One region of the Mesorhizobium sp. RCAM 06353 genome, then DNA from elsewhere that is predicted to be linked to it. Evidence: riboswitches for the same ligand, from Rfam matches in the RefSeq annotation. Region 1 holds a riboswitch; each other region holds the start of a gene.
The links. A riboswitch is a leader RNA that binds a small molecule or an ion and turns the genes downstream of it on or off. The one in region 1 is predicted to bind cobalamin.

Region 2: it holds a riboswitch for cobalamin, as region 1 does, so the genes downstream of both, AC56QX_RS27140 (DUF1636 family protein) here and AC56QX_RS19670 (CbtB domain-containing protein) in region 1, are expected to answer to the same signal.
Region 3: it holds a riboswitch for cobalamin, as region 1 does, so the genes downstream of both, AC56QX_RS03530 (aromatic ring-hydroxylating oxygenase subunit alpha) here and AC56QX_RS19670 (CbtB domain-containing protein) in region 1, are expected to answer to the same signal.
Region 4: it holds a riboswitch for cobalamin, as region 1 does, so the genes downstream of both, bluB (5,6-dimethylbenzimidazole synthase) here and AC56QX_RS19670 (CbtB domain-containing protein) in region 1, are expected to answer to the same signal.

What each region holds. Positions count from the first base shown of each region.
Region 1 is NZ_CM185031.1:4,073,271-4,080,711, reverse strand. It holds gene cbiB (adenosylcobinamide-phosphate synthase CbiB) at 1-597, shown strand, start outside; gene cobO (cob(I)yrinic acid a,c-diamide adenosyltransferase) at 594-1,208, opposite strand; gene cobU (bifunctional adenosylcobinamide kinase/adenosylcobinamide-phosphate guanylyltransferase) at 1,210-1,725, opposite strand; gene AC56QX_RS19675 (CbtA family protein) at 1,718-2,521, opposite strand; gene AC56QX_RS19670 (CbtB domain-containing protein) at 2,537-2,716, opposite strand; cobalamin riboswitch at 2,750-2,948, opposite strand; gene AC56QX_RS19665 (aromatic ring-hydroxylating oxygenase subunit alpha) at 3,080-4,249, shown strand; gene AC56QX_RS19660 (MFS transporter) at 4,254-5,453, opposite strand; gene AC56QX_RS19655 (heparan-alpha-glucosaminide N-acetyltransferase) at 5,663-6,661, shown strand; gene AC56QX_RS19650 (methyltransferase family protein) at 6,658-7,131, shown strand; gene AC56QX_RS19645 (MerR family transcriptional regulator) at 7,138-7,441, opposite strand, start outside.
Region 2 is NZ_CM185031.1:5,581,895-5,589,335, forward strand. It holds gene AC56QX_RS27115 (MarR family winged helix-turn-helix transcriptional regulator) at 1-234, opposite strand, end outside; gene AC56QX_RS27120 (glucosamine inositolphosphorylceramide transferase family protein) at 410-1,240, shown strand; gene AC56QX_RS27125 (FecCD family ABC transporter permease) at 1,339-2,388, opposite strand; gene AC56QX_RS27130 (ABC transporter substrate-binding protein) at 2,388-3,335, opposite strand; gene AC56QX_RS27135 (ABC transporter ATP-binding protein) at 3,383-4,171, opposite strand; gene AC56QX_RS27140 (DUF1636 family protein) at 4,168-4,635, opposite strand; cobalamin riboswitch at 4,658-4,862, opposite strand; gene AC56QX_RS27145 (substrate-binding domain-containing protein) at 5,122-6,105, opposite strand; gene AC56QX_RS27150 (ABC transporter permease) at 6,179-7,228, opposite strand; gene AC56QX_RS27155 (sugar ABC transporter ATP-binding protein) at 7,228-7,441, opposite strand, start outside.
Region 3 is NZ_CM185031.1:790,689-798,129, reverse strand. It holds gene AC56QX_RS03540 (PqqD family protein) at 1-132, opposite strand, end outside; gene AC56QX_RS03535 (FAD-binding oxidoreductase) at 229-1,329, opposite strand; gene AC56QX_RS03530 (aromatic ring-hydroxylating oxygenase subunit alpha) at 1,350-2,597, opposite strand; cobalamin riboswitch at 2,712-2,912, opposite strand; gene AC56QX_RS03525 (DUF680 domain-containing protein) at 3,405-3,605, shown strand; gene AC56QX_RS03520 (DUF680 domain-containing protein) at 3,678-3,917, shown strand; gene AC56QX_RS03515 (ABC transporter ATP-binding protein) at 3,994-5,106, opposite strand; gene bglA (beta-galactosidase BglA) at 5,129-6,802, opposite strand; gene AC56QX_RS03505 (carbohydrate ABC transporter permease) at 6,807-7,441, opposite strand, start outside.
Region 4 is NZ_CM185031.1:6,063,744-6,071,184, forward strand. It holds gene AC56QX_RS29475 (pirin family protein) at 1-552, opposite strand, end outside; gene AC56QX_RS29480 (DUF2277 domain-containing protein) at 593-859, opposite strand; gene AC56QX_RS29485 (exodeoxyribonuclease VII small subunit) at 959-1,210, opposite strand; gene AC56QX_RS29490 (histone deacetylase family protein) at 1,214-2,140, opposite strand; cobalamin riboswitch at 2,262-2,441, shown strand; partial or broken gene bluB (5,6-dimethylbenzimidazole synthase) at 2,562-3,071, shown strand; gene AC56QX_RS29500 (hypothetical protein) at 3,236-4,219, opposite strand; gene AC56QX_RS29505 (TetR/AcrR family transcriptional regulator) at 4,324-4,923, opposite strand; gene AC56QX_RS29510 (MFS transporter) at 5,042-6,265, shown strand; gene ribB (3,4-dihydroxy-2-butanone-4-phosphate synthase) at 6,407-7,441, opposite strand, start outside.

The DNA of each region.
Region 1 (7,441 bases):
GTCTCGCGCATCGTCGGCCGCGATCCCGAAGCGTTAGACCGCGCCGCCGTCTGCCGTGCGGCAATCGAAAGCCTGGCCGAGAATTTTTCCGACGGCATCGTCGCCCCCGCCTTCTGGACTGGCGTCGGTGGGCTGGCCGGTGGCGCCGCCTACAAGGCCGCCAACACCGCCGATTCGATGATCGGCCACCGCACCCCGCGCCACGAGGCCTTCGGCTGGGCGGCGGCGCGCTTCGACGACTGGATCAACCTGCCGGCATCGCGGCTGACGGCGCTGCTGATCGTGCTGGCGGCTTTCCTGGTCAGGGATGCCGACCCTCGCAGTGCCCGGCAAGCGGTGGGGCGCGATGCGAGAAAGCACCGCTCCCCCAATGCCGGCTGGCCGGAAGCCGCCATGGCCGGCGCGCTTGGTCTGGCGCTGGCCGGGCCACGCAGCTATGGCGGCATCGTGGTCGACGACGTCTTCATGGGCGAAGGCGGCCGCCGCGACGTCGACAGCGGCGACATCAGGCGGGCGCTGAAACTTTATCGTGTCGCCGATTATCTGCTGATCGCGCTGTTCGGGTTGGTTTCGATGATCGCGGTTCTGGTGTTCTAGAACTCGATCCCCTGCTGCGCTTTCACGCCTGCCGAAAAATGGTGTTTGGTCACGCCCATCTCGGTGACCAGATCAGCCGCCTCGACCAGCGCCGGCTTGGCGTTACGACCGGTAACGACAACATGCAGGCCTTCGCGCCGCGCTTTCAGCGCCGCAACCACCTTGTCGAGATCGAGATAGTCGTAGCGCAGCGCGATGTTGAGTTCGTCGAGCACGACAAGGCTGATCGACGGATCGGCGATCAGCTCCAGCGCCTTGGCCCAGGCAGCTTCCGCGGCCGCGATGTCGCGCTTCAGATCCTGCGTTTCCCAGGTAAAACCCTCGCCCATCGCGTGCCAGATGACGCGATCGCCGAAGGCGGCGAAGGCGTCCTTCTCGCCGGTGTGCCACTTGCCCTTGATGAACTGCACGACGCCGACGCGTTTGCCATAGCCGAGCATCCGCAGCGCCAGGCCGAAGGCGGCCGTCGTCTTGCCCTTGCCCGGGCCGGTGTTGACGATCAGCAGCCCCTTCTCGACCGTCTTGCTCGCCACCTCGGCATCCTGCACCGCCTTGCGCTTGGCCATCTTGGCGCGGTGGCGCTCTTCGTCCTTATCATCGATGTCGGTCATCTCATTTCACCTTGAGCGGCAGCCCCGCCACCATCAGCAGCACGGTGTCGGCAATCGACGCGACCTGCTGGTTGAGCCGTCCGGCGTCATCACGAAATCGGCGCGCCAGGGCATTGTCCGGCACGATACCTTGCCCGACTTCGTTGGAAACCACGAACCAGGGCCCGCGCGGCCGCGACAGCACATCCGTCAGCCGCCGGCATTCCAGCTCGAGATCGTGATCGGCCAGCATGTGATTGGTCAGCCACAGCGTCAGGCAGTCGACAAGCACCGGCTGGTTGTCAGGCAGAGCCGTAAGCGCGCCGGCAAGATCGAGCGGTGCGTCGACGGTTATCCAGCCCTCGCCGCGCCGCGAGCGATGCAGTGCGATGCGCTCGCGCATCTCGTCGTCATAGGCTTCAGCCGTGGCGATATAGGCCCATGGTGACGGCAACGCCGTCGCCAGGGCTTCGGCGTGCGCGCTCTTGCCGGAGCGCGCACCGCCGATGATGAAGGTCAGCGAGCTTCGATCAGGCAAAGCTGTCGCGCAGGCTGGTCGCGGTGCCGGTGAAGCGTCCGCGCACCACGCCGACGACGGCGCCAAGCACCAGCCAGAACACCAGATTGGTCACCGTCACCGCCACCACGAACTGGTGGTGCAGGCCTTCCGGGATCGGCGTTTCGAAGCTGTCGGGCTGCGGCGCGCCGACGATGTGCGGAGCGACGATCAGCGCCACACCAAGGATCGCCAGCGGCAGTGACTTGCGGAACGCGATCAGGCCGAGCCCGGCTGCGGTCGCCGCCACCGTTGCCCACCACCAGATCTGGCGTTCGGTCAGATCGGCCGCAGGCATGGCCGGCAGTTCCGGCGGCAGGCCGAGACCAGGCGCCAGCGTGAATACGGCGAAGCCGGCCAGGCCCCAGAACACGCCCTGGCGCCAGGTGCCGATGCCACCAGCGAATTCCGAAACAGCGACCAGGATCAGCGCAAAGCCGATGCCGGTGACGATATTGGCAAGCACGCTGAAGGCGAAACGCTCGAAACCGTCGGCCGGCGCCCAACCCTCGTCTTCCGCCGGAGCAGTCGCTTCGGCCGGGGCCGGCGCCGCAGTGCTCATGGCATTCCCCGCCGGGGCGGCCGTGCTCATGGCAGTGGTATCCGTTGCGGCCGGTGCCGCGGCATGGTCGTGCTTGTGGCCACCGCCGGCCTGTTCGTAGACTTCCGCCTTCAGGATCAGCGGCACGGTGGCATAGGCCTGCATGCAGGCGAGGACGACGCCAGCCACGAGCCCTGCGATCGCCGCGATGAACACGACGTTGCGAAACAGGTTCATGATGTCAGATCCTCGTCAGTGGCAGGGAAACGCCATCGAATGGCGATAGTCGTGAGCCGCATTGTGGATCGCATCGATATGCGAAAAGCCGACAAAGCCCATCACGAAAATGCCGAGAAACGCAGCAAGAGCGAGCTGCATGAAGCGCGACTGCGAGGAGACGGAGGCGCCGAGGGAGACGGAAGCGGTAGTCATATCTTGTCCTTTCACCCTCCACCCGAGGGCCTGTCAGTTTTGCCGTCGTCGGCAGGTCTCCTGGCTCGCGGATCAGCGCCCTTCTCCACCTTCCCGAAGACGAGATCTTCAGTGGCATATGGAGAGGACTACCGCACACAGTTGCGGGGGCAGCCACGGCATTGGGCAACAAACGAGCCCGCACCGCATTCCCTCTTGGCTCCAAAACGGAACCGACGACTGTATGACTATAGGGAAAATCACGACACGCGGCAAACCAAATTCCGCCGGCAAACAGCGCGATTGCGCCATGCCGTCTCCAGGCACGACAATTGACAATTCTCCTGGCCGGGTGTCGGCTGGAGCCTTCACAGGAAGCCAGCCATGCAGCCCATTGCCAGCGAGCGCGATCCCTATAACGGCCTGACCCGGGCCGAACCGACGCTGCCCTCATCGGCCTATTGGGATGCGGCAGCCTATCAACGCGACCTTGATGCCATCTGGTACAAAAACTGGCTGCTCGTCTGTCGCGAGGCCGATCTGGCCCAGCCGCTGGCGTTCCGCCGGTTCCGCATCGGCACGCAGGACATCATCGTGCTGCGCGACGACACCGGCGCGCTGCGCGCCTTCCACAACACCTGCCGCCATCGCGGCTCGCAGCTGTGCCAGGAAAGCGAAGGCCGGCTGAAGGCGCGGCTGATCACGTGTCCCTACCACGCCTGGTCCTATTCGCTGCGTGGTGACCTTGTGCGCGTGCCGTCGAAATCGCTGCCGGACGGCTTCGACAAGGCCGACCACCCGCTCTATCGCGTCGCGCTGTCGGTGTGGCGCGGCTTCGTCTTCGTCAATCTGCAGGAGGACGCGGCCGGCTCGGCGCAGGAATCCTTCGACCCCGCCTCCGGTAATCTCGGCAACTGGCCGCTGGAAACACTGGTCTCAGGCCATGTGCTGCGCAAGGTGATGAACTGCAACTGGAAGATCTTTTGGGAAAACTTCAACGAGTGCCTGCATTGTCCGGGCGTCCACAAGGACCTGTCGCGGCTGGTGCCGATCTATGGCCGCGGCCTGATGAGCCGGCACGACGATCCCGAATGGACCCGCCACGCCGACAATGACGCGCCGGAGTTTTCCGGCGGCCTGCGCGCCGGCGCCGAAACATGGTCACGCGATGGCCAGACGCACGGGCCGGTCTTCTTAGGCCTGACACCGGCCGAACGTGCCGCCGGCCAGACCTACGTCACCAGCCTGCCCTCGATGTTCATCGTCGGTCATGTCGATTATGTCAGGACCGTTCGCCTGGTGCCGCTCGGCCCCGAACAGACGGAGCTTGTCGCCGAATGGCTGTTCGCGCCCGAGGCGCTGGCCACGACCGACATCGACAACATCGTCGCCTTCGGCACACAGGTGCTGGAAGAGGATGCGGCGATCTGCGAGGTCAACCAGAGGGGCCTGCGCTCGATGCGCCACCAAGCCGGCGTGCTGATGCCCGAGGAATATGACCTGCACCGCTTCCACAACTGGGTGCGCGAGCGGCACGCGGCGCTTGCGCCGTGATCCTTCACAAAGACTTCGGCAGATAGCGCCACGTCACGAAGCCGCAAACCGCCGCAAGCAGGCTGAGCGTGATGAACACCGAGCCCAGTCCGAAGAAGATCAACACCACGGAATAGACCAGCGGCGGCGTCAGCTCGGAAAAATCGAGATAGGTGCGGTAGACCGCTGCCATCTGCGCCCGCTCATAAGATCGCACCGAGCGCATGAAGGCGGTCGAGCCCAGCGCGTCGAGCGCAATGGTGAAGAACGCGCCGCACAGCAGGAAGGCACCGGTGAGCAGCGGCACGGTTTCGCCCACCGTGCCCGCCGCCAGAAGCATCGCCGACATGGCGAAATAGGCGAATGTCATGGTGCGCCTGCCGCCAAAGCGTTTTCCAGCCTTGCCCCAGAAGATCGCCATGAACAGCAGCGCATTGCCGGCCGAAACCAGCAGGCCGCCTGCCAGCTTGCCCTCGCCCGTGATCACCATGAACAGCGGGCCATAGACGAAGAAGGTCGTCCAGAAGCAGGAGCGGCCGAAGGCGATCAGCCAGGCGAGCCTCAGCCTCGGCTGCGCGATGAAGCGGCCGATATTGGCGAGCGGATTGGCCGGCCGGGTCTTGCCTGGCCGGATCGACTGGTTGTCGCCCAGCCGATAGGTCCAGAACAGCGCCAGCAGGGCAAACGCGAACACCGCCACCGCACCATGCGCGGCATAGATGCCGAAGCGCGTGTAGAGGAAGATGCCGAGCGTCGGCCCACCGGTCCACGCGAACATCGACCACGCCATGCGCAGCGATTCGGCCTGCATGAAGTCGGTCTTGCGGATGTGGTCCATGATGTAGAGGTTGAGCGTGATCGACAGCGCACTGGCGCCCATGACCCGGCACAGCATGCCGGCCAACTGCCCGGCCAGCGTGTGGGTGACGAAGAACAGCGAGCCGATGGCGAGCAGGCAGGCGCCTGCCGTGTAGACCCAGCGCCGGGCAAAGCGGCGGATCAGCATCGGCATGAACAAGGTCACCGACAGGCCGAGCAGCGCCACGATCGTGTAGAGGATCGAGACGATCTGCTCGTTGTGGAGGATTTCGTAGGCCTGGATCGGGATGACGCTCGACACCGTGGCGCGGGCGAAGGATTCGACTGCATAGAGCGAGGCGAAGGTGCGCGCATCCGCGGCCTTGAGGGCCGGGAGCCAGATCGGATGGCGTACATGGGTGGACATTGCTTCCCCAAAGCAGACTCACCGGTCAAATCTGCCGTGCTCAATCCCGGGCGATTAAGAGGAAACCGACGCATAACCGGCAAAAAGCGTAACCGGTCAAAGGCTTCCCAGCTCTGGCCCAAAGCGTCGCTTGATCCGATGTCCCGGCCTTCTTCTGTCCCGCCCAACCGTGATAGTCCTCAGGCGGGGCTGAATCAGAACGCGAGACCATGACCATCGACACGCCGACCGCACCCGTTCCGGAGCCATCCAAGCGCATCGTCGCCATCGACATCGTGCGCGGCATCGCGCTGCTGGCCATGGCGAGCTACCATTTCACCTGGGACCTGGAATTCTTCGGCTACACCGATCCCGGCCTCACCGCCTTCGGCTGGTGGAAGATCTACGCACGCTGCATCGCCTCGACCTTCCTGTTCCTGGTCGGCGTCAGCCTCTACCTCGCTCACGGCCAGCAGATCCGCTGGAACGGTTTTTGGAAGCGTTTCGCCATGGTTGCCGGTGCGGCGATCGCCATTTCGGTGGTTACCCGCATCGCGACGCCGGATGGGTTCATCTTCTTCGGCATCCTGCACGAGATCGCGCTCGCCAGCCTGCTCGGCCTCGCCTTCCTGAGACTGCCGGCCCTGCTGACGCTTGTCGTTGCCGCGCTGGTCATCGCGGCGCCCATTTATTTGCGCTTCGAGGCCCTGGATCACCCCTGGCTGTGGTGGATCGGCCTGTCGGCGATCAATCCGCGCTCCAACGACTATGTGCCGCTGTTTCCATGGTTCGGCGCGGTGCTTGTCGGCATCGGGGTGGCGAAACTCGCTTCCGCGTCGGGTGTAAGAGCGCGGCTGGCAAGCCTGGTGCCCGGCCGCTGGGCCAATCCGCTGCTCTTCATCGGCCGCCACAGCCTCGCTTTCTACCTCATTCACCAGCCGCTGCTGATCGGCTGCGTCTGGCTGTTTTCGCAAATCATGCCGGCCCAGGTCGAAACCCCACAGGTCAATTTCCTGAAAACCTGCCAGCGTTCGTGCGAGCAGACGCGCAACGCAACCTTCTGTTCGAGCTATTGCAGTTGCATGCTGACGACGATCGAGGGCGAGGCCACGCTTGATCGGCTCGAGAACAACGACCAGAGTGCGGAATTCCGGGCGCATCTGGGCGATCTGGCCGCCAGTTGCACGGCCCAGACCGAAGACAAGATGGACGAGGGAGGAACGCAATGAGCGAAACCCAGCCGAAGCCCGGGGTCCCATGGCCGCCGGTGATCTACACCGCGGCGATCGCCATCAGCATCATCCTCGGCATGCTCTATCCCCTGCCCTGGATCGGCGACCTTCTGGGCGACCTGCTGTTCGCCGCCGGCTGGGTGGCGCTGTTCGGCGTCGCCGCACTCTGGTTCACCGCCATCCGCACCATGATGCGAGCCAAGACCACGCTCAACCCCAACGCGGTACCCGACCACCTCGTCACCACAGGCCCCTTCGGCATCACCCGCAACCCGATGTATCTGGCCAACACGCTGCTGTTGATCGGCGTCGCCTTTGTCACAGGGATCGTCTGGTTCCTGCCGCTGGCGTTCATCGCCGCCTTCGCCACGCAAAAGGTCGCGATCGAGGGCGAGGAGAAGATCCTGGCGGCGAAGTTCGGCAAGAAATACCGCGACTACGCGAAGCGCGTGCGACGCTGGATTTGAGTGGCGTTATGTGTTGACGCCAAGCTCCACCAAGCGCTCGACGCAGGATTCCTCGGCCTGGTCGAGCTCTGCCAGCGTCTCCTCGAGGTCGCGGCGCTTTTGCCTCAAATCCTCGCGTTTTTCCTCGATGCGCTTGATCATCAGCTTGAGTTGACCGACCTCGCCGGGCGGCTCCTTGTACATCTGGATGATTTCGCGGATCTCGTTGATCGAGAAGCCGAGCCTTTTGCCGCGCATGATCTGCCGGATGAGATGGCGGTCGGACGGACGAAACAGCCGCGTGCGGCCACGCCGCACCGGCTGCACCAGT
Region 2 (7,441 bases), 1.5 Mb from region 1:
CCAGCCGCCCTCCTCCATCCGGTCGACAAGGCGCGAGACGCTGATCGGCTCGATTTCGAGCAGTTCAGCGAGCCGGGCCTGGGTGACGCCTTCCTCCTTGGCGACACGCACCATAAGCCGCCATTGCGCGGACGACAGGCCAAGCCCGCTGGCGCGCGTCTCGAAGCGCTTGCGCAGCAGACGCTGCACGTCGTGGATCAAAAATCCAAGCCTGTCTATGCCATCTGAAACCATGAGCGGTATATATAATAAGCGTGCTTACTATTCAAGACAGTATGTTGCGGCGGAAGCCGGCAAATATGCATGGCGATCTTGCGACGCAATCGTGGTTAGCGATTGATGAACCCCCGATATCGCATAGTCCGGCCTGCGGCATCGCATTCTTGAAATCCAGCGGAAGCAAGAGCCTATGGTCGACATCTGGCAAGTGGGGATCGTTCCCGAACCAATCCAGAGGGTCTTTACTCCCGAGGGCTTCGACAAGAGCCGGGTTGTCTGGCTCCCGCGCCAGGGCCCATCCAGCTACATTGCCGATCCCTTCGGCCTTTGGCATGGAGACCGCTTCACGGTGCTGGTCGAGTTCTATGACTACCGGGTGCAGCGCGGCGAAATTCACTATTACAGTTACGATGCGGCGTGGACACTGAGAGAGAGTGGCATTGCGCTGAAAGAAGATTTCCATTTGTCTTATCCGCAGCTGATCCGGTTGGGCGAGGATATCTTCCTGCTTCCCGAGGCATATCAAAGTGGTCGCTTGACGCTTTACCGCGCGGTCGACTTCCCCAAGGCCTGGCAACCCGTGGCAGTATTGATGAACGAAGCGGCCGTTGACGCTACAGTTGTCCATCACCAAGGCGGCTGGTGGATGTTTTACGCGCTGTACGGGCACGACGGTCGAGACCAACGCGAGCTGCATCTGGCCTGTGCCAATGCCTTGACCGGTCCGTGGCGACAACATCCGCAAAACCCGGTGCGCACCGGCCGGGATTCATCGCGTCCCGGCGGCTCGCCGATCGTGCATCTGGGCCAGTTGTACTTGCCGGTTCAGGACTGTTTGGCCGACTATGGCAAGGCGCTCAGCCTGCTGCGCGTCGACCGGCTCAGCCCGGATGATTTCGCGGCCAGCATCGTCAAACGTCTCACGCCGGAAGGCTGGCTCGATGGCTTTGCCGACGGGCTTCACACACTGTCGGACGGCGACGCGGTCACCATGATTGATGTCAAACGCGCCGAGTCCTGACCCAAACTTAGCCCGGTCAAACCATTGCGCCGGCCACGGCTTCGGCTTGCCTCACCTGGCTGATAGCCATGTCGCAGGGCACCACGCGGATACGCTGATCATAAACGGTTGCGGATCAACAAGGTGACGACAAAGAATGCGCCGAGCGAACTGGTGATGATGCCGATCGGCAGTTCCTGCGGCGGCAGCAAGGTTCGCGCCAGAAGGTCGCTTGCCAGCAAAAGCACCGCCCCGAACAGCGCACAGCTTGCGACCAGGCGCCGATGCAAGGGACCCGCCAACGGCCGCGCCAGATGCGGAATCATCAGCCCGACAAAACCGATCACCCCGGCGACCGAGACGAGAATTGCCGTCGAGAAGGCGGCGACGAGAAACGTCGTCCTGCGCATCCGCGCCACTGGCACGCCAAGGCTTTCGGCGGCGTGTTCGCCGGCTAGAAAGGCATCGAGCCAGCGGTGGTTCCACAGCGCATAGGCCAAAATGGTGCCCGCGCCCAGAGCGCCGAGCCAGATATTGTCCCAGCGTGCCAGGCCAAGGCCGCCCATCGTCCAGAACAGGACGGAGTGGGCGGCACGCTGGTCGCCTGCGAAGACCAGATAGTTGGTCAGGGCGGTGAACATGAAGGAGACGGCCAGGCCGGCAAGGATCAAACGTTCTGGCCCCTGCCCCTTCACCCGCGCCACCAGCAAAAGTACGACGAAAGCGGCAAGTATGCCGCCGGTGAAGGCGGCAACCGGCAAGGTCCAGATGCCAAAACTGTCACCAAAGATGGTGATGACGGAAACAGCACCTGCGGCAGCCCCCGACGACAGGCCGAACAGGAAGGGATCGGCAAGATCGTTGCGGGTCACCGTCTGCAGCAAGGCGCCTGTTATGCCGAGACCGCCGCCGACACAGACCGCCAGGATGGTGCGCGGCAGCCTGAGATCGACGACGATCTTGCCGACCGGACCCGACACCTGGTGCCCGTTCAACCCGACAGCATGGCCAAGCGAGGCGATGACGTCGGTCAGAGGTATCAGCGTCGAACCATAGGCGATCGACAGCAGCACGAGGGCGACGACCGCCGCCGTGCCCGCCGCCATCGCCAGCGCGAATGCCTTGTGCCCTGAAAGCGCACCGGATTCATGCCCGCGGACAAGAAGCATCAGAACGCTTCCGGATGCATCGCCTTGGCGATCTTGGCGATCGCTTCGATGTTCGCCGGCCCAGGCGTCAGTTCGGCATAGCGAAGGGCCACGAAGCGCTCATTCTTGACCGCGTCGGTCTCTTTCATCGCCGGATGGGCCTTGAGGAAATCGAGCAGTTTCTTGTAGCCGCCACCATCCTGGTAATCGAGCAGGATGAGGAATTGCGGATTGCGCGACGCCACCGTTTCCCAGTCGGTGTTGCCCCAGCTGGTGTCCATGTCGGCCATGATGTTGTCGCCGCCAGCCGCGGTGATCATGGCGCTGGGAATGGCGAATTTTCCGGCGGTGAACGGCTTGTCCTCCCCGGAATCATAAAGGAACACCCGTGTTCCCCTGGCGCTGCCGACTTTCGCGGTGATGTCAGCCAGTTGCGCCTTCCAGCCGGCAACAAGCTTCTCCGCTTCGGCGTCCTTGCCAAAAATCTTGCCCAGCTTTTCGACGTCGCCATACAGAAGGTCCATCGAGGCGGCCGGCCTGGTCTTGTCGAGATGGACGCAGCTTTCGGTCAGCACCAGCGTCTTGATGCCGTGCGGCGCGAGCGTGTCGGGCGTCACGTCGCCGCCCGGCTTCATGCCATAGTACCAGCCGGCGAAGAAGAAATCGGGTTCGACCGCGACGAGGTTTTCGAGCGTCGGGTATTTTGGCGCCAGTTCGGGAATAGAACCTTGCTCGGCCTTGAATTCGGGACCGACCTTGTACCATCCGGTGATGCCGGTCAGGCCGACGATCGACGGCTGCAGCTTCAGCGCGAAGGCCATCTCGGCCATGTTGAGATCGTGGATGACGGCGCGCTTGGGTGGCGCGTCGAAGGTCAACGACTTGCCGCAGCTGTCGACGGTGACGGGGAAGGCGAAGGCCGTCGAGGCCAGCAGCGAGAGGACGAGCGACAAAGCGAGACGTTTCACGGATTTTGCACCTTGGTTGAACAGCGGCGGATGACGGATGGTTTTGATCAGGATGGCGGCGCGGCGCGGTTCGGAACATCGAACACCGTCAGTTCGCGATCCTCGGTGGGATGGCGCAGGCGAAACACGTCGACGCCGAAAATCTCGCGGATCAGTTTTTGGGTCAGCGCTTCGCGCGGTGCCGCCAGCACATGCAGCCGGGCTTCGTGCATCACCGCGACCCTGGTGGCGAAGGGCGCTACCAACGCCAGATCGTGCAGCACGGCGATCACCGTCATGCCGAAGCCGGCCACAAGTTCAATAAGCTCGCCTCGGGCGCGCGGGTCGAGATGGTTGGTCGGCTCATCGAGGAACAGCACTTTCGGTTCCTGTGCGATGGCGCGCGCCAGCTGGGCGCGCTGGCGTTCCCCGCCCGACAGCGAGCCGATGCTGCGGCCAAGCAGCGGCAACAAGCCGGTCCGGCGCAGCGCGTCCACGACAATGTCGCGTTCCTCGCTCCTGCGCCTCAGGCCGGCATGCGGGACGCGGCCAAGCTCGACATAGTCGATCACCGCCAGCCGCGGATCCGGCTGGTCGGTCTGGCCGACGACGGCGATGTGCAATGCCCGTTCGGCGGTCGAGATCCTGTCGAGGCGGCGCCCACCAAGCTTCATCTCGCCGGAACTTGGCCTGAGCATGCCCGACAGCATGCGCAGCAGCGTCGTCTTGCCGGCGCCGTTGGGGCCGATAATGGCGAGGCGATCACCAGCGGCAACGGACAGGCTGACCGCATGGACCAGAGCCCGGCCATTCGCTGTCGCGCCGAGGTCGCGGGCTTCGAGGAGTGGCGTTGTCATCGGTTCCCATCCACAGGCTTGGCCGGTGCCGGGATACGGGCCAGCGTCTTGCCGGCCAGTCGCGGCGGACGTTGTCCGGAATTGCACCAGCCGTCTGCCAGCGATGCATAGAGCCTGGCAAATCGCACGAGATCGCCGGCGTCGGCCTCGGCGTCGATGGAGCCGAAGAGATAGGCGGCCTTGCCCGGCGCCTGGAAGGCTACCGTCAGCGGTCGCGCGCAGCCCGCCATGCATTCGACGCCTTCAACCGTGAAGCCGAGCGCCACAGCGGGTTCATGGTGGGCCGCGAGCCGGGACCGCAAATCGGCGCATAGGCTTTCGCCCGACCTGATCCCTGTCGGAACGTCACGGCAAAGCGTGCACACGATGATGCGATGATCGATGGCGCCGTCCAACTTTCCGTCACTTTCCAAAACTGGCGACGGAAGGATGTTGGCGAGCCGGCCGACAAGACCGACGTCCACGTTTCCTCCCGGCACACCCCGTCCGGTCAACTCAGTGATGGCAGGTCTCCTGGCTCGCGGGTCTCGGCTCAATCCTGCCTTCCCAGCCTTGCCGGCCAGTGGCATGTCGGATCTTGCTCACCGCTTACAGTTGCGGGGGCAGCCACGGTCTCGACCTTGAGGGTCTCACCGTGTTCCCTTTTCACCCCTTGCCTTTCGGCGCGGGGACCATCACCGGGCCATCGTAGTTTTGCCCCGAGCGCATCGCAACGATTCTTTTCGACTGGTCCTGTCACCATCGCGGCACCGGCATCCTGCGGCCTCATCAGATAGCGGCTTGCTATATCTCTATCTGTAATGTAATAACAGAACGATTTAAGAGATTCCCTCTGTTGATGTCAATCCCTTGCCACAACCCTTCGAACTATCGCTGAAGGTTGCGGACGCAGACGGGGCGGAGTTCACGTGAACTCCGCCCCGGATCGGATAGTCTGCAGGCAGACGTGCTTACTTACCTGACAGCTGCTTGGCGTTCTCTGGCGTGATCGCTGTCGTCTCGACAGTGACCGTCGTATCCACCGAAGTGGCGCAATCAAGCAAGATTTTCTTCGACATCTCGATCGCTTCCTTCGCACCTGTCGGGTAGGTGAAGGTCGCCGCCCAGTCACCCTTGGCGACGGCTTCGATGCCGCCTGCCGGGCCTGGCAAGCCATCAGTACCGATGATCTTAACGTCCTTGCCGGCGCCCTTGGCGGCAAGCAGCGCGCCGGCCGCCATCATGTCGTTCGAGGCGTAGAGCACCTTGATGTCGGGATGCGCCTGCAACATGGCCGAGAAAGCGGTCTGGGCTTTATCCGGCACCCAGTCGGCGGCCTGCTCGGCGACGACCTGGATCTTGGCATTCTCCTTGACGCCGTCCTTGAAGCCATTCAGCCGCTCGACGGCCGGTGTGGAGCTTGGCAATCCTTCGAGCACCGCTGCTTCGCCGCCCTCCGGCAGCAAGGTCTTGGCGGTGTATTTGCCCGCTTCGAGCGCGATCTTGTAATTGTCGCCGCCGATGAAGGCGGTGTAGTCCTTGCCGGGATCGCCGACCGTCTTGCGGTCGAGTTCGATGACCGGGATGCCGGCATCCATGGCGCGCTTCACCGCCGGTGTCAGCGGTGCCGCCTCGAAGGGCGAGATCAGCAAGAGATCGACTTTCTGGGTGATGAAGTTGTCGACCTGCGAGGTCTGCGTGTTGACGTTGCCAGCGCCGTCGGCGATCTGCAACGTGAAGCCCGGCACTTCCTTGGCGGCCGCCGTCAGCTCGTCATTGACATGCTGGCGGTAGGGCTCGGCATTGTTCGCCTGTGAAAAGCCGATGATGAACTGGCCGTCTTTGGCGCAGGCCTTGACCAACGGTTCGGCAGCCTGGGCGGCTCCCGCGATGCACAGGCCGGCACCTGCCAGGAGCACGGCCTTGAGGGTGCGGCTTTGTCTTATGGTTTTCATATTCACTCTCCTCCTCGTCGGGCCGGGGGGCCAGACCTTGGTTGACTGACTTCCACTTGCTGCCGCCTTCCTCCTAACGACCCAAACCCTCGCGGCGGCGAACGAGGGATTGAATGACTGCCGCCAGCACGATGATCGCGGCGGTCGCGAGCAGTTGAATGGCGGGTGTGATGTTGTTGAGCTGAAGGATGTTGGCCAGCGCGCCGAGCATGATGGTGCCGGCCACGGTGCCGACCATCGAGCCGGCGCCGCCGAACAGGCTGGTGCCGCCGATGACCACGGCGGCGATCGCCGTGAGCTCATAGCCCATGCCGTCATTGGCGCTGCCGAAATTGAACTGGCCGGCATGAACGATACCGGCAAGAGCGGCGGCAAAGCCGGTGATCGCATAGACCGAGATCTTGACCATGGAGACGGGCACGCCGGAAATGCGCGCCGCGCGCTCATTGCCGCCGACGGCGAAGACATAGCGGCCGAAGCGCGTGGTGTTGAGCACGATGGTTGCGATCGCGGCAAAGACGATGAAGACGATGGTGGCGACTGGCACGGTGTTGTTGAACAGCCGCTCGCCGAGGATCGCAAAAACCGGCGGTGCCAGGCCCGGCCCGTCGCCATAGGAAATGTTGATGTACTGATTGCCCGACACGACAAGCGCCAGGCCGCGTGCCGCCTGCAAGCCGGCGAGCGTGACGATGAACGGCTCCAGTCGGAACCGGGTGGAGATGGTGCCCTGGATCGCACCGAAGACGATGCCCATGATGAGCACGGCGAGGATGGTGGGGACCAGCCCGAAGCCGCCAGAGATCATCATCGATGCGGTGACGACACTGGACAGCCCAAGCACCGCGCCAACCGAAAGGTCGATGCCGGCCGTGATAATGACGAAGGTCATGCCGATGGCGATGATGCCGGTCTCCGACACCGCGCGCACGATGTTGGCGATGTTGTCGGGGTCGAGGAACAGGATCGCTCCGTGACGGCGCGGCGAGAAGATGACACCGCCGATCGCCACCAGTACCAAGCCGATCAGGCTTTGGAAGCGCACGATCAGCGCCAGCGGATCGCGATGCGCCGGTGCCGCAGCCACCGGGCCGCCTGCTTCCGAAATCTTCTGTTCAGACATCAGGCCTCCCTGCCATTTGCCGCGGCAAGCACCGTGTGCTCGTCGACGCCGCCGATGAATTCCGCCACATTGCGCCCCTGGCGCAGCACCACGATGCGGTCGCAGAGACCGATCAGTTCCGGCATCTCGCTAGACGCGACCAGGATGCCGAGCCCTTGCGCCGCCAACTGCCTGAGCCGCGCGTAAATCTCGCCCTTGGCGCCGACATCGACG
Region 3 (7,441 bases), 3.3 Mb from region 1:
GTTCAGCACCACGGCTTCGCCGTCGAAGGATTCGAAGACGATGTCCCTGCTCGCAACCGCATAGGCGTTGCTATCACGCATCATTATTGCCCCGCTTTGCAAATCCCGTCCCTCCAGCAGGATCGCTTCCACCGACAACGCCTGTAAACGCTCGGTTCTTCGTTGGCAAGGCAAGCGGTGCCGGCAAGACGTCGGCCATTTTTGGGGATCAGCTGGATCGCGAACCGTTCACGCTTCGATTTCGAGAGCCGACAACGGCTTCGAGCAACAGGCGAGGATGAAGCCGTCGTCGATTTCGTGATCGAGGATGCCGCCATTGTGGCTCATCTCGACCGCGCCGGAGACTTTCTTCACCTTGCAGGTCCCGCACAGGCCGAACTCGCAGGCCGCCGGGATCCGCACGCCCGAAGAGCGCGCGGTCTGCAGCACGGTCTGGCCGGCAACGCACTCGGCGTCGACGTTCGAAAGCGCGAAGCGGATCGGTGTTTTGGCTTCGACCGGAACGGCGTCACCGTCTCCAGCCGGCAATGCGAACGGTGCCGGGATTTCCTCCACCGCGGGCGCGGCAAAGCTCTCCTGGTGGTATTTCGTCATATCGAAGCCGGCGGCGTCCAGCATGCCGCGCACGGCGCGCATGAAGGGATCCGGACCGCAGCAGAAGATCTCGCGTTCGCGGAAATCGGGCGCCAGCAGCGGCAACCGGATGGCGTCGATGCGACCCATATGGCCGTACCAGCCCTCGCGGCTTGATCGCTCCTCGATCATGAAGCCGAGCGACAGGCCCGGCATATGGCCGCCGAGCAGCTCAAGTTCCTTGCGGAAGATGATCTCTTCGGCGCGCCGTGCGCAGTTGACGAAGCCGACATCGGTCCATGGCGCGCAGTCGTTCAGCCAGCGCAGCATCGACATCATCGGCGTCACGCCGGAACCGGCCGAAATGAACAGATATTTGGCCGCCGGGTGGCTGTGCAGCGAAAAGTCGCCCGCCGGCCCATAGGCCTTGACGTGCGAGCCGGGCTTCAGATGATCGAACATCCAGCGCGTGCCGATGCTGCCGGCCTGCGCCTTCACCGTCACGGCGATCGAGAATGGTCGCGACGGCGAGGACGACAGCGTATAGGTGCGCATCAGCGGCCCGTCCGACGTCGGCAGTTCCAGCGTCACGAACTGGCCCGGCTTGTAGCGGAACCAGGTCTGGTTGTCGGAGCGGAAGGTGAAGGTCTTGACGTCAGGCGCCTCGTCGCTGACGCCGATCACTTCCAGCACCTGCAGCCTGTCGTTCCAGGGCGCCATCTGGTCGAGATGGCGATAGAGGCCAAGATCAGTCATCGCGTTCATCCCTCAACCTCTCAGGCGACACTGCGCAGAGCCGGCCTGCCGTCTCCAGCAAGGCGCGGGCCGATGAAGCGCGCGTACCAGTCGACGAACTGGATCACGCCGCCCTCATGGAGTTCGGAATAGGGGCCGGGTTCATAGGCCGGCGACAGGATGCCGAAGGCGTTTTCCTCGACGATGCGGCGGTCCTGGTCGTTGGTCTCGGTCCAGACATGGGTGAGTTCGGCAAGATCGTAATCAACGCCCTCGACCGCATCCTTGTGAACCAGCCATTTGGTCGTCACTGCCGTTTCCGTGGCGCTGATCGGCAGCACGCGGAAGGTGACGGCATGGTCGATGAGGATATGGTTCCAGGTCGTCGGATAGTGATAGTGCATCAAGGTGCCGATACGGTCGGCGGAGACTGTGTCGGAGAGGTTCTTCTTCACCGCCCGCTTGCCGGTCATGGTGTAGCTGACGGCATCGCGCAGCAGCGGCGCGCGGGTGGCGCGGTATTGCCCGGCCGGGTCGATACGGAACTTGCTCGGCAGGCCGGCTGCCTCGCATTTCGCCCAATGCGCCAGCATCTCCGGGTCGCTGTCGGCGCCTTGCACACCGGTCACTGTCGGGGCTTCCGGGAAGGTCTTGCACAGCTCCGGATGATTGCCGGCGCAATGGTAGCACTCGCGGTTGTTTTCCCAGACCAGCTTCCAGTTGCCCTTTTCGACGATGGTGCTTTCGAAGGCTATCTTCGCTTCGCTGAGCCGGTGCGGCTTGAGATAGGGCTCGATCATCGCCCGCATCGGTGCGAAGTCGGCGGGCTCCTTGGCCAGGCAGATAAAGATATAGCCGGCCACGCTTTCGCAGGCGACCGGCTTCAGGCTGAACTGGCTCTTGTCGAAACCATCTGCCATCTGGCGGGCAAACAGCAGCCTTCCGTCCAGCTCATAGGTCCACTGGTGATAGGGACAGACCAGTTTGGCGGCCATGCCCTTGTCGGTGTTGCAGACGCGGCTGCCGCGATGGCGGCAGGAATTGTGAAAGGCGTTGATCTTGCCTTGCTGGTCGCGCACCAGCACGACCGGATAGTCGCCGATCTGTACGGTGATGAAGCTGCCGGGCTTCGGCAGTTCGCAATCATGGCCGATGAACAGCCAGTCGCGATACCAGATCAGCTCCATGTCCAGTTTGAAGAAATCGGGATCCGTGTAGAAGGGCTGCTCGAGCGAGAAGCCGTCCCTGCGGCTGTTCAAGAGCCTCAGCATGTCGTTGCGCGTATCCATGTCCTGTCCTCATACTTCAAGGACTGAACTGGTGGTGATTGAGGAAGGATTAGGCGCAGACCGGCGAAAGCCGACATGCGCCATCCGCCTCTTGACCGCCCACCGCGATCAGTCGAGTTCTAGAAATCTCGGGCTGGTTTCCGGGCTCTGGAGTGTCCTTGCGGACGATCGCGACACCTTCCCAGGCTTTCGCCCAGTGGTCTCCCGTTGCGACTTGAACTCCACCACCGTTGCGGGGGCAGCGCCGGATTCTGACCGGCTTCCCAATTCTCCGCTCCATCGTCACGAAGCGGCACCTGAGATGACGTGATCTAATCACGACAGCGCTTGCGACATCGGCATGAAAGCGACATCGCATCCATGTGGCGCGACACGCATGCACAATGATCGGGTCAAGAACCGCGGTCGCAAAATCGTCGCGGTGACGGCTGTACCGGCTATCAAAATCGATCCGGAACGGGGGAAAAAAGGTTAACGGTTTCGAAAAGTGACTATTAGCAGATTCTAAAATCGAACCGAACGGTTCGTTTCTGTTGACGGTGCGTGCAGGACGGTGTGAACGCTGAGCCTCCGATACAGTTGGTGATCGCAGCGCTGGTTTTGACTAACGGTTTGATATCAAAACGAAAAATGTTCGCCAAAGAGGGCCCTGGTACAATTTCAAGTGGTGGATACTTGGTCCACACGGAACAACTTCGTGATTGGAAACGGCCAGCTGGCTTTCCCACATCGGGGCTGTCCGAACGACGCGATTTTAATCCCAAGACACGCCGCTAGACGGACGGAAAAAATACTGGAGTACCCAAAATGAAAAAGATTGTTCTCACTGCCGCCGCCCTTCTGGCCATTTCCGGCAGCGCCTTCGCTGGTAGCGACCACTATGGTTCGAATGCCCCTGCAGCCACCGCTGCTGTCGACAGCTCATACACCGCTTCGGTCAAGAAGTCGGAACCGGCTGCTCAGACGCCTGTCCAGGGCGCCGACCGCAACCTCTTCGGCAACAACTAACAGCCGATCCCCAGCAGGCGGCGGGCTTGGTTCGCCGCCCTGGCGACACTTGAAGAATTCAGGAGACTTGAAATGAAGAAGATCATCCTTGCTGCCGCCGCCGTTCTGGCGATCTCCGGCAGCGCTTTCGCCGGCAGCGACAATTACGGCTCCAACGGCGCCAACCAGCCCGCCGCGACTTCGGTTGACAACTCGCGCACGGCTTCGATCCGTGAAAGCGGCTCGCCAGTCTACAAGCTGCTCAATTCGTCGGGCGACGCACAGAAGTCCGCGCCTCAGGGCAGCGACCGGAACCTCTTCGGCAACCACTAACAGCCGAAGCCAATTCCAAAAAGAGCGGCGGGCCATGCCCGCCGCTCTTTTTTGCGCCGTCGAGACGGGTTCTGTCTTAAGCCGCTTTTGCTTCCGGCTTCTGGAGTGCGAAGGAATGTCCGTCCGTGTCGAAGATATGCAGGTCTTCGCCATTGGCGCTCAGCCGCAACGTCGAGCCGCGCTTGACCTCGACGTTGCCAGGCAGCTTGGTCACCAGCGGCAGGTCGGCGCGGCCGATGTCGACATAGACCAGCTGAACCTCGCCGAGTTGCTCGACATAGTCGACTGTTCCCTCGAACAGATAATCCGCGCCGGTGGCGATGATCAGGTCCTCCGGCCGCACGCCGAAGCTTACCGCCGCACCCTTCGCCGAGGCAGGCGTGGCAATCGGCACCGTAGCCTTGCGCCCGCCGACATGGCTGACGACGGTCGGGTTGCCGGTCTTGTCGATTGTCGCCGGCAGGATGTTCATGGCTGGCGAGCCGATGAACTGGGCGACGAACAGATTGCCGGGCTTCTTGTAGAGATCCATCGGCGTACCGACTTGCTCGATATGGCCGTCCTTCAACACCACGATGCGGTCGGCGAGCGTCATCGCCTCGACCTGGTCGTGGGTGACGTAGATCATGGTTGTGTTGGGCATCGATTCCTTGAGCTTGGCGATCTCGATACGCGTGGCGACACGCAGCGCGGCATCAAGGTTCGACAGCGGCTCGTCGAACAGGAACACTTTCGGATTGCGCACGATGGCGCGGCCGATGGCGACGCGCTGACGCTGCCCGCCCGACATCGCCTTGGGCAGCCGGTCGAGATATTTGGTCAGCTGCAGGATTTCGGCGGCCTGCTTCACGCGCCGGTCGATCTCGGCCTTGTTCTCCTTGCCGATCTTCATCGAGAACGCCATGTTGTCGTAGACGGTCATGTGCGGATAGAGCGCGTAGGACTGGAACACCATGGCGATACCGCGCTTGGACGGCGGCACGTCATTGACCACTTCACCGTCGATCTTCAACTCGCCCGACGTGATTTCCTCGAGCCCGGCGATGGAGCGCAGCAAGGTCGACTTGCCGCAGCCCGACGGACCGACGAAGACGATGAATTCGCCCGATTTGATATCGAGGTCGATGCCATGGAGAATGTTGAGATTGCCGTAGGACTTCTTCACTTGTCTCAGATTGACATCGGCCATTGGTTTCCTCCCAGTGATTTCCTCAAAGATTTCCGTCGATGCGCCCGAACCAGGCGCCGTAGCCGCCAAGCCCGACCGAACCGGGGCTCGCCTGCCCGGAAAACCCGTGTCCCGGCAAAGGTTGCAGTGATCGGCTGCCAAGGTCAACCTTGGCCGGTTTGGCGCCGAGGTTGAAGACGCAGACGACCTGCTCGTTGCCCGCCCGGCGCGTGAAGGCGACGGTGTCGCCCTCGCTTTCGATGAAGGTGATATCGCCCTTGGCCAGTGCCGGATGGGCACGGCGGAAGGTGAGGAAGCGCCGATAGTGCTCGAGCAGCGAAGCCTGATCGCCCTGCTGGACATTGACCGCTTGCGCCAGATGCTTGGCCGGCACCGGCAGCCAGGGCTTTGCCTGGGAGAAGCCGCCATTCTTGGCGCTGCCATCCCACACCATGGGCGTGCGGCAGCCGTCGCGGCCCTTGAATTCCGGCCAGAAGCGGATGCCATACGGATCCTGCAAATCCTCGAAGCGCAGATCCGCCTCGCCAAGCCCGAGCTCTTCGCCCTGGTAGAGGCAGACCGAGCCGCGCAGCGACATCAGCAATGCCGAGATGACCTTGAGATAGGCGATCGGGTCGGCTTCGCTGGCGGCCCAGCGCGAGGCCGGGCGCATCACGTCATGGTTGGAAAAAGCCCAGCAAGACCAGCCGTCGCTGGCGACCCTGCCGAAGGCTTCCAGCACCGAGCGGACCTTGCCCGCGCTGATCTTTTCCGGCGCCAGGAAGTCGAAGGAATAGCACATGTGCACGCGCTTGCCGCCGGCGGTATAGGCCGCCACGACCTCCAGACCGCGCTGCGAATCGCCGACCTCGCCGACAGCGGCGGTTGCCGGATATTCGTCGAGCAGGGCGCGGAAGCGTTCGAGGAAGCCGAGGTTTTCCGGTCGGCTCTTGTCGTAGATATGGTCCTGGTAGTTGTAGGGATTGACCGCCGGCGCGGTCTGGTCGTTGCGCTCTTCCGGCGGCAGCGGCGGATTGTTCTCCAGGCCCTGGCTATGGAAGTAGAAATTGATCGTGTCGAGGCGGAAGCCGTCGACGCCGCGTTCCAGCCAGAAGCGGGTGACGTCGAGCAGCGCGTCCTGGACTTCGCGGTTGTGGAAGTTGAGATCGGGCTGCTCGGCCAGGAAATTGTGCAGATAATATTGCTGGCGGCTGGTGTCCCACTGCCAGGCCGACCCGCCGAAGATCGACAGCCAGTTGTTGGGCGGCGTGCCGTCGGGCCTGGCGTCCGCCCAGACATACCAGTCCGCCTTGGGATTGGTGCGGCTCGCCCGGCTCTCCTTGAACCATGGATGGCTGTCTGCCGTGTGCGACAGCACTTCGTCGATCATCACCTTGAGACCCAGCCGATGCGCCTCCGCCGTCAGCGCGTCGAAATCGGCCAGCGTGCCGAACATCGGGTCGACGTCGCAATAGTCCGAGACGTCGTAGCCGAAATCCTTCATCGGCGACTTGAAGAAGGGCGAGATCCAGATGGCGTCGGCGCCAAGCGAGGCGATGTAGGGCAACCGCCCGATAATGCCCTTGAGGTCGCCGATGCCGTCGCCATTCGAATCCTGATAGCTGCGCGGATAGATCTGATAGATCACCGCGCCTCGCCACCAGTCGCGGTCGACGGCGAGGTCAGGGTTCGAACTGGCCTTCAAAGCGGATTGCATCGTCTCAGCCTCCTTTCACCGAACCGGCAAGCAGTCCGCGGACGAAATAGCGCTGCAGCGAGAAGAACACGATCAGCGGCACGATGATGGTCACGAAGGCCGATGTCGTCAGGATCTCCCAATCGCCGCCGCGCGAGCCAAGCAGTGCGTTGAGCTTGGCCGTCAGCACGATCTGGTCTGCTTCCGTACCAAGGAAAACCATCGCCACCAAGAGATCGTTCCATACCCACAGGAACTGGAAGATGGCAAACGACGCCAGCACCGGGAAAGACAGCGGCAGCACGATCTTGACGAAGATCTCGAAATCGCTGGCGCCGTCGATGCGCGCCGATTCCATGATTTCGCGTGGCAGGCCGGCGATGTAGCTCCTGAGCAGGTAGATGGCGAAGGGCAGGCCGAAGCCGGTATGCGCCAGCCAGATGCCGAGATAGGTCTTCGACGGTACGCCGAAGAAAGTGCCGACGCCGTTGTAGAGCTTCAACAGCGGGATCAGCGACATCTGCAGCGGCACCACCAGGAGGCCGATAATGACCGCGATCAGCAGCGCGCGACCGGGAAAACGCATCCAGGCCAGTGCGTAGGCGGCAAAGGCAGCGATCAGGATCGGGATGACGGTCGCCGGAATGGTGACGGTCAGTG
Region 4 (7,441 bases), 2.0 Mb from region 1:
CACCGGCGAGCGCAGCCCCTGGAAGTCACCAATGACGACACGGCCGCGGACGCCTTCGGCATCGATCTCGGGCAGCCGCAAGGCAGCCGTGTTCTCGAACACCGGCGCGACTTCCTCCTTGCCGTCCGGCAAGGCCAGCCATGTCTGCAGGCCGGAGATCGACATCGGCGCACCGCGCAGTTCCTCCGGCGTGCGCTCGGAGTGGACGATGCCGCGGCCGGCAGTCATCAAATTCACGTCGCCGGGTTGGATCACCATTTCGGTGCCCAGCGAATCGCGATGCCGGATCTTGCCGTCGAACAGATAGGTGACTGTCGACAGGCCGATATGCGGATGCGGACGGACATCCATCGCCTGGCCGCCGCGCAGGATCGCCGGGCCCATGCGATCGAAAAAGATGAAAGGCCCGACCAGCCGCCTTTTGGCGGTCGGCAAAGCGCGGCGCACCTGAAAACCGCCAATGTCCTTGGCGTTCGGGATGACCATCAATTCGATCTGGTCGCTGGCGAAGGCATCGCCGGCTTCAGGGTCTTTCCCCGGGAAGAAGCTCACGAGATCTCCTTGTCAGCGGTCAAGGACCGCATTGGACGCCTCAGGCAAAGCGGATCGCGGATTTTGCCCGCAGTTTCGCCGCCACCTCTTCGCGATTGCGCGGATGCTGGTGGGTTTCGAGCGAATCGAGCAGCTCGCGCGCCGATGCCGTGATGGCTTCGACCGCGTGGTCGAATGCGTGCTGGTTCTGCTTCGACGGCCGTGTCGTTCCGCTCAGCTTGCGGACAAACTGGAGTGCCGCGTCGCGGACTTCGTCATTGGTTGCCGGCGGATCAAAATTGAACAGGGTCTTGATGTTTCTGCACATCGCTTCCGTATCTCCTCTTGTCCTGGAGCCGTTTCAATCGGGACGAGCTTAATCCTCAACCATGATCGTGTCCAAAAGCCGGTAAGGCTGCTCCGTGCCTCAATCCGCGTCGAGCGGCTCCGTTCCGACCGGCTTGCCGTCGCGCGACAGCCTGATCTTCTCGACCTTGTCCTCGGCGGCCTTCAGCAGCCGGTCGCAATGCGCCTTCAGCGCCTCGCCGCGCTCATAGATGCGGATCGACTGGTCGAGCGGCACGTCGCCACGCTCCAGATCATCCACGATCTTCTCCAGCGCGTCGAGTGCCTGCTCGAAGCTCATTGCCTTGACGTCTTCGTTGGTCTCAGCAGCCATCATTCATCCTTTCATCAGTCGCCCGACATGAGCGGCGACCGAAAATGCCAATCCCTGCAGATCGTAGCCGCCCTCGAGCAGGCTGACGAGCCGGTTGCCGCTGTGGCGGGCCGCACGTTGCACCAACTGGCCGGTCGCCCAGTCGAAATCGTCCTCGGTCAGATTGATCTCTGCCAACGGATCGCGGTGGTGTGCGTCGAAGCCGGCCGAAATGATGATCAGATCGGGCGCGAAATTGTCGAGCGCCGGCAGGACGCGCGACAGGAAGGCATCGCGAAACACCTCGCTGCCGGTCTGCGGCGCCAAGGGCGCGTTGACGATGTTGCCGGCGCCAGTCTCGCTCTTCGCGCCAGTGCCAGGATAAAGCGGCATCTGGTGCGTCGAGCAATAGAGCACCGACGGATCGTCCCAGAAGATGTCCTGCGTGCCGTTGCCATGGTGCACGTCCCAATCGACGACCGCGACGCGCTCGACGCCATGCTTCTTCTGCGCATAGCGCGCGGCGATCGCCGCCGTGTTGAAGAAGCAGAAGCCCATTGCGGTGGCCTTCTCGGCATGGTGCCCGGGTGGGCGGGCGGCGACGAAGACGTTGTCGGCTCGGCCTAAAAAAACATCGTCGACGGCGGCGTTGGCGGCGCCGATCGCGGTGATCACTGCCTGCCAGCTCTTCGGGCTGGCGGTGGTGTCGGCATCGACGCGGGCAAGGCCCTCTTCGGGAATGGCGGCGCGGATGCGGGCGACGAAATCGGCGGGATGCGCGTAGAGGATGGTGGCCTCGTCGCCCTCCGGCGCCTTGACGCGATCAAGCGCGGCAAAGGCTTCGTCGTCGAGGACGCGCTCGATGGCGCGCAAGCGGTCCGGCCGCTCGGGGTGACCGGGCGGTGTGATGTGCTCAAGAAAGATCGGGTGGGTGTAAAGACGGGTTGTCATGCTCCCTATCTAGTGCCCCGGCGCCGCGATGGCCATGCGTAGCGGCTCGATCGCTGGGGAAAATCACACCTGCGTCCATTGGCGTCGCTGCGGGGATTGGCGCCGCAGGAGCTTCGGCGTAAGGTCGCGGCCACTGCCTGGTGCCCGCCGCAAGCGGGAGAATCGGGAACACGGTTGAACTCCGTGGCGTGCCCAACGCTGTGAGGGGGACCGCGCCGGTAAATGCCACTGTCTATGACGGGAAGGCACCGGACGCGGGTTGATCCCGAGCCAGAAGACCGGCCTGGCAGGCATCGTCATCCGCATGGTCAGGCGGAGGACATGGACTGAAATCGCAAGGGGACGAGCGATGCCGGAAACTGTAACCGCTTCTATGAACGACGGATTCGACCGGAGGGCGCGCGACGCAGTCTACCGCGCCATGTTCACGCGGCGCGACGTCCGCAGCCATTTCCTCCCCACCGCACTCGATGATGAGGTGCTGGCGCGCTTGCTGCTCGCTGCCCATCACGCGCCGTCTGTCGGCTTCATGCAGCCGTGGAATTTCATCGTCATCCGCGATGCCGCGAGACGGGAGAAGGTGCGCGACCTGTTCCTCGCCGCGCGAGAACAGGAATTGCCGGCGATCGAGGCCGAAAGACAGGCGCTCTACCGCAAGCTCAAGCTGGAAGGCATCTGCGAAAGCGCGCTCAACATCTGCATCACTTGCGACCGCCAGCGCTCGCAAGGTTCGCCACTCGGACGCTGGCACAATCCGGAGATGGATCTCTACAGCACGGTTTGCGCGGTGCAGAATTTCTGGCTGGCGGCGCGGGCCGAAGGCGTCGGCGTCGGCTGGGTCAGCATCATCGAGCCGCAAGCGTTGAAATGCCTGCTCTCCATTCCCGACCATGTAACGCCTATCGCCTATCTCTGCGTCGGCCGTGTTTCCGAGTTCGCACCGAAACCGGACCTTGAAACGCATGGCTGGGGCCGGCGGCTGCCGCTGCCCGAACTGATCATGAGCGAAACATTTTGCGGGCAAGGCGAGGCGCGGCTCAAGTCAGCGGTGGCGGACCTCAACATCGCTGTCATTGCGCCGGCGCAGCCCGCCGATCAGCGCGTCGCGCCGGCCGTGCCCCAGCGCGAGCCGCCGAACGAGGCCAGCGCCTTGTCCTTCAACTCCCTGAACTTCGACGACCCCTCGGCCAGCCGGGCATCCCAGGCCGGATCGGGCACCTGGCCGGCGATGGTCTTGAAATAGACCTGCATCAGGCAGGCGATGGCGAAGGGTTCTATGAAGGCCGCCTTGAAGGCCCAGGCGAAGACGATGGCGAGCACGAAGGCCCAGCCGGCCAGTTGTCCCGGCATCATGAACAGAATGGCGGCGGCCGGGGCCAGCATCAGCAGGAAAATGACGAACGACACGCCCCACATGATGACCGCCAACCAGATGGCGTTCTTTACCATGGTCTTGCCGTTCTGGGCGTAGAGCACGACGCCTTGCCGCGCGGTCTCGAAGGGCGAGGACGAATTGATGCGGATGTTGTAGCCGAGGATGATCTCGTCAACATAGGTCAGCGACAGGCGGATCACCGTGTTGATGAAAGAGACCAGCCCGCTCAGGCCTGGAATGGGCAGGAAAGCGGCGATGCCGCCAAGCAGGCCGGTGATGGCGCGGATGGCGCCCTTGACCAGCTGGTCGACGACGAAAAGGATGTTGGCCTCGGCGAAACGCTCGGTGACGACCTGCTTCGCATAGGCGATCTGGTTCTGGCCGTCGGGAACATCCCGGCCATCGATCAGATGGACCATGACGGCGATGTGGCCGGCCTTGACGACGTAGAGGATGTATTCGCGGATCCAGTAGACGGCGATCGAGACGACGCCGAAACCGACCACGCCACCCCACAGGGCAAAGGACATTGGCCCGTCGGGATCGGTGGAGATATGGCCGACGCCATAGCCGACCGAGGCGCCGGTGCCGGTCGCCATGATGTAGGCCAGCGTGATGCCGAAATAGACGATCATACGAAAGACAATGAAGGGCCAGGTCCTGATCATGATGGACACCGACCGGCCGATCTCGAAATCCCACATGCTCCGAATCTCCCCTCAGAGATGGCTGCGGAGGATGCGCTCTGCCTGAAGATTGTCAATCGGGGGCGGTGGCCAGCGAGGCGCCAAACGGGGATTTGGGTCTGTTATGAACCTGGTTTTCTGAGGAGGCCTTCAAGCAGCTGCTTGAACGCCGCCACCACCATCTTCGATGTCGCTTCGGGATCGTTCGAATTGGCAATCCGCTGCGCCGCCTGGCTGCTGGCGCCGTTGATCAGCCGTGCGGCGGTCTCGGGGTCGACGCTCGGGACGACCACCCCCTCCCCCTGCAGCGCGGTCAGATGATCGGTCATTGAACCGACGCAGGCATTGGCATTCGACCATTGTGCCGGATCGCCCAGCACGGCTGGACCATCCCGGAACATGATGCGCTGGATTTCCGGCTCCAGCGCCATCTCGATATAGGTCGTGCATTCGTCGACGAAGTGTTGCCAGCGGGTCGGCGCTTTCGAGGCGACCTCATTCACCCGAGCCGCCATCTCGCCGTCGATTTCGGCGATAACGGCTTCCAGCAGTCCCTTCTTGTCACCAAAATGATGATAGAGCGCGCCGCGCGTCAGCCCGGCCGAGGCAGTGAAATCATCCATCGACGCTTCGGCGTAGCCTGTCGTGCCGAAAGCCTGGCGTGCCGCGGCGATCAGCTTGGCGCGTGTCTCGGCAATCATCTCCTTGCGGGGTTTGTGCATTGCGTCTGGCCCTATCCACATACGCTCCGTATGCCAATTGACATACGTTGCGTATGGTCTATCTAATCTTCATACGCTTCGTATGTAATTGTCAGATCGCCCTTTGTCGAGGAACGCCATGCGAAACCCCTATGCTGAAATCTTTCGTGCTCCGGGAGCCAAGGGCTTCGCGGCCGCCGGCTTCATCGCGCGCCTGCCGATCGCCATGGCGCCGATCGGCATTGTGGCCATGCTGTCGCAGACGCGCGGCGAATACTGGCTGGCGGGCGCAGTCTCGGCGACATTCGCTCTCGGCAACGCATTCGTTTCGCCGCAGACTTCGAGGCTGGTGGATCGCCTTGGGCAGACGCGGGTTGCGGTCCCCACCACCCTCATCACATTTATCGCCTTTGCGGTGCTGATTGCCGCAGCCAATCACAACTGGCCGGTATGGACGCTGTTCGTGTCGGCGCTGGCGGCAGCCGCCATGCCCAGCATGCCGGCAATGGTTCGCGCGCGCTGGACCGAGCTTTTTCGCGGACGTCCGCAAATGAACACTGCATTCGCCTTCGAGTCGGTCGCGGACGAACTGGTCTATATTCTCGGCGCATCGCTTTCGGTAGGGCTTAGCGCCGCGCTGTTTCCGGAAGCCGGTGTCCTGGCAAGCACGCTGTTTCTTGCCATCGGCTGGGCCGCGTTCATCCTGCAGCGTTCAACCGAACCACAGGTGCGGCCGGTTGGTCATGGCTCCAGCGGCTCGGCAATCCGTCTGCGGCCGGTGCAGATCATCACCTTCGCCATAATTTTCGTTGGCGCGACCTTCGCGACGACGGAGGTCAGCACGATAGCGCTCACCAAGGAGCTCGGCCAGCCCGGTGCCGCCAGCCTCGTCATCGGCGTCTATGCAGTGGGATCGTTCGTGCTCGGCATCGTGGTCGGCGCGCTCAACCTGACGGCGCCACTACAGCGGCAACTCGCCATTGCAGTCGCCGTCCTGGCGCTCAGCACATTGCTGCCGCTCACGGCTGGCTCAGTGCCGCTGCTGGCCCTGACCGTGTTCCTTAGCGGCGTGGCGATCTCGCCGACCTTCATCACCGCGTTCGGCCTGATCGAACGGCATGTGCCGGAAGCGATGCTGACCGAGGGCATCACCTGGGTGACAACAGGGATCGGCATCGGCATGGCGCTGGGCGCGTTCGTCGCCGGCGCGGTGGTGGATGCGTTCGGCGCCCAGAGCGGGTTCTGGGTCTCCGTTGCATCAGGCACGATTGCGCTGGCCACAGTGCTGCTCGGCCAACGCAGCCTGGCCACCCACAGGTGCGAGCTGGATGGATGCGAAGCCGCCGCGGTTCCCGCCGAGTGACGGCCAGGATATGTTGAGATTCAGGTCAGGCCGCGCCGAAAATGATGGATTTCGAGAACCGGAGCGCAGCGGACTCCGTGAGCACCGGAAGCGCAGAAAGCCGTCATTTGCAGGCCGGCCTCACCTGAATATCGACATATCCTAGAGGATCTCGGTCTTGGCGATGTGGATGCCAAAGCCTTCGAGGCCGACATAATGGCGCTCGCGTGAGGCAATCAGGTTGATCGAGGAAATGCCGAGATCCTTCAGGATCTGAGCGCCGAGGCCGATCTCGCGCCATTCGTTCTCGCGCCGGCGGGCCTCTTCATGATCCTCGCGGTCGCCACTCAGCGGGCGCTTTCGCTCCTGGTGGGCGACGCCGACCGAACCCTCTCTGAGATAGACGATGACGCCGCGCTTGCGCTCGCCCATCGCTTTCATGATGCCGTCGAGCCGGTGGCTGGTGCCGAAGACGTCGGTCACCACATCCTCGGAATGCAGGCGCACCGGCACCTCCTCGCCGTCGCGGATGTCGCCGAAGACGACGGCGACGTGATGCATCGTGTCCCAGGGCAGCGTGTAGGTGAAGACCTGCGCCTTGCCGCCGAGCGTGTCGATATCGGAGCAGGCGACGCGCTCGACCAGCGTTTCCTTGCGCTGGCGGTAGGCGATGAGATCGGCGACCGAAACCTGCTTGAGACCATGCTCCTCGGCGAAGGCCTGCACCTGCGGGCCCCGCTTGACGGTGCCATCATCGTTGACCAGTTCGGAAATGACGCCGATCAGCGGCAGGCCGGCGAGCTTGCACAAATCGACCGCCGCTTCGGTATGGCCCGAACGCATCAGCACGCCACCTTCGCGCGCGATCAGCGGAAAGATGTGGCCCGGGCGGACGAAATCGGAGGCACCGACATTGCCATTGGCGAGGTTGCGCACGGTGAGCGTGCGGTCGTCGGCCGAAATGCCTGTCGTCGTGCCATGCTTGAAATCGACGCTGACGGTGAAGGCGGTGGTGTGGGCGGAATCATTATCGGCAACCATCGGCTGCAGGTTGAGCCGCTTGGCTTCCTCGCGCGGCATCGGCGTACAGACGATGCCCGAGGTGTTGCGCACGATGAAGGCCATCTTCTCCGGCGTGCAGTGAACAGCAGCGACGATCAGGTCGCCCTCATTCTCTCGCCCGTCATCGTCCATGAC